One region of the Colwellia sp. MEBiC06753 genome, then DNA from elsewhere that is predicted to be linked to it. Evidence: predicted binding sites of a transcription regulator. Region 1 holds the regulator's gene; the other holds the start of a gene.

Region 1 (3,195 bases):
ACAATCTGTGACCACCATATTAAAACCTAAAGCAAAAGGTAATAATTAAATGGCAGAGGGTACATTATCTGCCAAAGGGTTGGCAAAGGCCTATAAAGGTCGACAGGTTGTTAAAAATGTCAGCTTACAAGTGGGGGAAGGGCAAATTGTTGGTCTTCTTGGGCCAAATGGTGCTGGTAAAACAACGTCGTTTTATATGATTGTTGGTTTAGTGCCGAATGATGGCGGCCAAATCATGTTAAATGATGAAGATTTAACTTTATTGCCGATGCATGAAAGAGCGCGGCGAGGCATTGGCTATTTACCACAAGAAGCGTCTATTTTTCGTAAATTAACCGTATACGAAAATATTATGGCGATTTTGCAAACTCGAAAAGATCTCTCTGCACTTGAGCGGGAAGAAAAAGTAGAGCTGCTTATTGAAGAATTTAATATTGGCCATATTAGAGATAATACTGGCATGAGTTTATCAGGTGGTGAACGCCGACGTGTCGAAATTGCTCGGGCATTAGCGGCAGACCCGCGTTTTATTTTGCTAGATGAGCCGTTTGCTGGTGTTGATCCGATTTCGGTTGGCGATATAAAAAAGATTATTATTCATCTGAAACAGCGCGGAATTGGCGTATTAATCACTGATCATAATGTCCGTGAAACCCTCGATGTTTGTGAACATGCTTATATCGTCAGTCACGGTGAATTAATTGCTGAAGGTAATTCAGATCAAATTCTTGCAAATCAGCAAGTAAGAGATGTATACCTAGGCGAGCAATTCAAGCTATAGTAAGCAATATAACATTAATAAATTAACACCAATTTAAAGCTAAATTGGTTTAAAGCTAAATTAGAACAATAGGACTTGTAAATACTCGATGCGCCCATCACTTCAACTTAAGATTGGTCAACAACTTACCATGACGCCTCAGCTTCAGCAGGCGATTAAGTTATTACAATTATCGACGCTTGATTTACAACAAGAAATTCAGGAAGCGCTTGAAAGCAATCCATTGTTAGAAGTGGATGAGTCTAGCAATAACCAAGACGATAATAATACCAGCATTGAAGAAGCGTCATATTCAGCCAGCGCTCAGTCCGAGCAAAACTATAGTGATGGTAGTGAAGATGCTGCGCCAAGCGCCGATGAAGTTAGCACCACCGATGCGATGGAAAAAAATGATATTCCAGAAGAGTTAAGTGTTGATTCTACGTGGGATGACTCATTTAGTGCAGGGGTTTCTAGTTCTGGTATTGGCACATCTGGCAGCGATGACTATGTTTATCAAGGCGAAACAACAGAGTCGATTCAAGATCATTTACGCTGGCAAATGGAATTAACCCCGTTTACAGAAACTGATGAAGCCATTGCCATGGCGATAATTGATGCTGTTGATGATGCCGGTTATTTGACCGTATCAGCAGAAGATATTTTAGAAAGTATTGGCATTGACGATGTTGAATTAGATGAAGTCGAAGCCGTACTTAAACGGGTAAATATGTTTGACCCAGTAGGTGTGGCTGCGCGTTCAGTACCTGAATGTTTACTGATTCAATTGAATCAATTTGACAAAGAAACGCCTTATTTAGCGGAAAGTAAATTAATCATTTCTGAGCACATTGATTTATTGGGTAATCGTGACTATCGTCAAATAATGAGGAAGACGAAATTAAAAGAAGACCAATTACGTGAAGTCATTCGTTTAATTCAGTCGTTAAATCCTCGCCCTGGTGATGCCGTCATTAAAAGCGATGATCAGTATGTTATCCCTGATGTATCCGTAGAAAAGAAAAATGGTCGTTGGGTGGTTGAACTAAACCCAAGTACTGCGCCAAAACTGTCGATTAATCAACAGTATGCGGCCATGACCAAAACAATGAAGTCATCAGATGATAACCAATTTATTCGTGCTAACCTGCAAGAAGCGAAATGGTTTATAAAAAGTTTAGAGAGTCGCAACGAAACGCTATTAAAAGTGTCTAACTGTATTGTTCAACGCCAGCAAGGTTTTTTTGAATATGGCCCTGAGGCTATGCGACCTATGGTGTTGAATGATATTGCGGAAGCGGTTGATATGCATGAATCAACGATCTCGCGGGTAACGACGCAAAAATTCATGCACACACCAAGAGGTATTTTTGAATTGAAATACTTCTTCTCAAGTCACGTAAGTACTGAAAACGGGGGGGAATGTTCATCAACAGCTATCAGAGCATTAATAAAGAAACTTGTTTCAGCAGAAGTACCTTCGAAGCCATTAAGTGATAGCAAAATGGCAGAGTTGCTGGCCGAACAAGGCATTAATGTGGCGAGACGGACTATAGCTAAATACCGAGAGTCTTTATCTATTCCACCGTCAAATCAAAGAAAAAGTTTACTATAAGTAATCAAGCAATGAGGAAAAGAGCTTATGCAAATTAATTTATCAGGCCACCATGTGGAAGTGACAGATTCATTACGCGATTTCGTTAACACCAAGTTTGCAAAGCTAGAGCGGCACTTTGATCACATCAATAATGTGTATGTCGTTCTTACAGTAGAAAAATTAAAGCAAAAAGCAGAAGCGACGGTTCACCTGAATGGTTCTGAAGTGCATGCCTCAGCAGAAAACCAAGATATGTACGCATCAATAGATTCACTGATTGATAAGTTAGATCGTCAAATTCTTAAATACAAAGGTAAGATAACCCAGCATTAACTTATGAAGCTGCAAGATATACTCACCGAGGACTGCACATCCTGTGCAGTCCAAATTCAAAGTAAAAAGAAAATCCTCGAACAAATTTGTGCAGTAGCGACGCATCGCATTCCTGAACACTCTACTTTTGAGCTTTTAGAAAGTTTAATGGAACGTGAAAAAATGGGTAGCACGGGTATTGGGAATGGCATTGCCATACCTCATGGACGTTTAACGGGGACTCATCATGTGGTTGCTGTATTAATGACCTCAGAGCAGCCAGTAGATTTTGATGCAATAGATAACCGCGCAGTTGATATTTTTATTGCGTTGTTTGTACCTGAAGATTGCTGCCAAGAGCACTTATCAACCCTGCAAAGTATTGCCAAGCTGTTTAGTGATAAACAATTAACCAAACAAATTCGACGTTGCCGAGACAATCATGAGCTTTACCAAATCATAAGTGATGCTCAAGAGTAAGCCATGAAGTTAATTATTGTAAGTGGCCGCTCAGGGTCAGGAAAGT
Region 2 (3,195 bases), on a different contig from region 1:
GTTGATATTATTGTTTTTTCTATAGAGGTTAAACAATGGTTTTTAATGTTGGAAACTATGCAGGTTATTCAGCGATTTATACTTGTTTTATTTAGAGTTCAAATGACTTTTGGTATTAGCCAGATCAATCTTTATAAGTTTAGCTTTTACGGATAAGTCGTATTAATTCATAGTAAAACTAACGCTAGCAACGCCTTTTGTTATTTCCTGCGGCTATTCCTTTAGGAGTAAAGCAGTCAATAAAGCAGGAAGTATAATGATTGCGACTAAGCTTAACTCTTTGTTGTTTAACACTTTACTTGATAGTAAAGTGTTACTTAAAGGGCGGAACAGCGCTCGTTGAAATAATACGTCCTCGTCGGTTAACAGGATAAACCCCAGGCCTCCTAAGCCTGAACTGCTGGTTCGAGTCCAGCCGGGGACGCCATTTACCTTCCTGCTTTTAAATAATTAACTTCAGTGTTTTACCAATTAACAAGACTTTTCATACTCAACCAACCTAACCCTACCTAATATAGGCTTGGCTAACTTATCTAATCGCTAATTTTTGACCGCTAAATCACTGATTTGAATATTACCAAGTAAACCGGCATCGGTACTTTTAGCGACAGCACTATCTTGAAAAACTTCAGTAACACTGACTTGATAAGAACTAAGATTAAAGCCTGAATAAGTTTTCCCATCATCTGTGGTAAAGTTATTCATATGTAATAAAGAGAATTCATCACCAATTTGCACACCTTGTCTTTTACCGACATTAACAACAATTTCATTACCATCTACTTTGACAATTTTTGCTCTGGTTTGCTTGCACATCATATTGTCATCAATATCAATAATTGCTTTTTCCAAAGTGCTATCGATCATTTGGCCGTAAGGCGATTGCCAAAAGCTTTGACCATTGAAATCTGCTGTTTCTCTTTTTCCCGAAATCCAAGGGGCAAGATTAGCGTATTGCATTTCTACTAATAACTCGCCATTTATTGCACTATATATATAAAGATCGGTTTTAAAGTTACGCTCATATTGATCTTCTTGCCAAAACTGCCAATTGTTTAAGACGCCAGTGCCAAATGAAACATCGGTAATTTCACTGTAAAGAATAAACTGAGTGTCAAAACGACGACCTAGCTCCATGGTTAATGCCTTAATTTTTTCGCGATCAAAGCTTTGATTGTAACGACTAAAAGGCGTTTTGTTTTTATAGGCAAGTTTTACATCGATATATTGGCTATTTTTTTTAATCTTTTCAGCCAGCTTTATCGCGAGTTGCTGGTCAATATCATAGATTTGTCCAATATTGGCTTGCTCTCGATGCGCTAGGTGAGCTCTTGTTACTAGCATTGATTTTTGAAAGTCGGCGGCAAAACATTGCTTTTCTTGCGGAAAAATATCGGCACGAATGGTCACTTTGATCACCCCATTTTCATAGGTTTCATCAATTAATTCGACAGAATTTAATGTGCCACTAGCGCGAATACTAAGCTCGTCTTGTGTTAAAAGGCCATTAACTACTTGCTGAACACTATTAAGAGAGGCTCCAGCCACCAGCAAAGTTTTCTTGAGAGCGTTCTTTATAGCTTCAGTTCGAGCGGCTTCTTTCTCGCTGTTTAGTACTGTTGCACTACCTTGGGCCTGATACCATTGGGCAGACAAAGGAGCAGATAAAGCACCGGTGAATAAAAAAACTGAGAAAATAATTAAGCGCATTGAGCGACTACCTTTTAACGTTTAATTGTATAGTTGTACAAACTACAGGTATAAAACTTGCTGCTTTAAAAAAAGATAAAGTAGCGTCTTACCATCAAGTTGATAATGACAATATCTTGTCATTATTTAATATATGAAAATGGTTAAGCACAATTTATGCCTAATTATAAATATTAGCTATGAACTAGGTTTTATGGCATGAAATCTGCATTTGATTTACTAGTCAAAAAATAGATTGTTGTAAATAGTTGGGGTGTCTCAATGAAAAACTGGGCTTTAGTTACTTGCCTACCATTATTGTTATCTTGTTCAATGATGAATGATGAACAGGATTTTTATAGTGTTAGTCATGAAAAAAGAGATGAGATTGATAGTTATGATCTGCCAAAACACGCAATTAATGATGTCGTGAAAGGGCTAGCCTATCAAATGTTGGAGCATAGCTCGTTTGTCTCGCCAAAAACGCCAATTGCTGTTGCCTCATTTGTCAACCTAGAAGATCTCGAGTCAACTAATTGGCTTGGCAATCAGCTATCGGAAAACTTTGTACATGAACTACAACGCCATGGCATGGTGGTAGTCGATTACAAAGTAACAGGTCATATTAGAGTAACTAAAGAAGGTGACTATATTTTTAGCCGCGATTGGAAAGAGTTACCTGAACGACAAATAATTGACTACGTGGTGACAGGTACCATGATGGAGCAAGAAACTGGAATTTTAGTTAATGCTCGGATGATAGGTATGCAGTCGCGGGTCGTAGTAGCAAGTGCACAATCATTTATTCCGAAATGGGTTTTAGGTGATGAAGTTTATCGTGATGAAAATGTCACGATGAAAGACGGCATGATTATTCGTAGTAGCGATAACTTAACTGAAGAAAGTCGTGCAGTTAGAATTCAGCAATAGGGTAGTCAAATGATTAGCTTTAAACCTAAAACATTGTTATTACTTTTAGCTACGGTATTACTTTCTGCTTGTACTGCTGTTTATGATAAGCATGTTAATTGGCAGCCAGTTAAGCCAGAATCATTTCCTGTGATCACAGCTATTGGTTACGCACCTATTAGTTTACAAAAATCTACAAATGAAACTCAGCGGATGTTAATGGCAATTAAAGCGTCAAAACTTGCCGCTTATGCGGAACTTGCTGAGCAGGTATATGGCCAACAAATTACCAGTAAAGCCTCTATGGCAGACTTAATTGTAGAAAACCATCAATTAAAGTCATCAATTCAAGGGGTGATCCGTGGCGCTAAAGTAATAAAAACGTATCCAGTAGGAGACACTTATGCCACTGAACTTAGTATCGACTTCAAAGATGTTTACGATATTTACTTAGCATCTATGCAAAAACAGGAAATCAAAGACGTTACTTATTATTAATTCTGCTATATATAGGTAGAAATAAGGGTAGGGTTTGCGATAACTGATGAAGGGTAACGTTCTTTTTTAACCTTTTACCTATAAATAAGCACTATTTTA

Evidence for each region. The regulator sigma-54, encoded in region 1, starts transcription at its own class of promoters, with help from an activator protein. The targets are predictions, from matches to a motif close to GTTGGCACGNNNNTNGNNT.
Region 2: the regulator sigma-54 is predicted to act here: its motif matches at 1,903-1,921, upstream of ACOB82_RS14715 (FlgO family outer membrane protein).

What each region holds. Positions count from the first base shown of each region.
Region 1 is NZ_JBQMTM010000011.1:43,855-47,049, forward strand. Features, by position in the region: gene lptA (lipopolysaccharide transport periplasmic protein LptA) at 1-49, shown strand, start outside; gene lptB (LPS export ABC transporter ATP-binding protein) at 50-781, shown strand; gene ACOB82_RS10045 (RNA polymerase factor sigma-54) at 870-2,375, shown strand; gene hpf (ribosome hibernation promoting factor) at 2,403-2,690, shown strand; gene ptsN (PTS IIA-like nitrogen regulatory protein PtsN) at 2,694-3,149, shown strand; gene rapZ (RNase adapter RapZ) at 3,153-3,195, shown strand, end outside.
Region 2 is NZ_JBQMTM010000020.1:151-3,345, reverse strand. Features, by position in the region: tRNA gene ACOB82_RS14725 (tRNA-Arg) at 352-427, shown strand; gene ACOB82_RS14720 (flagellar assembly protein T N-terminal domain-containing protein) at 541-1,710, opposite strand; gene ACOB82_RS14715 (FlgO family outer membrane protein) at 1,972-2,619, shown strand; gene ACOB82_RS14710 (LPP20 family lipoprotein) at 2,629-3,096, shown strand.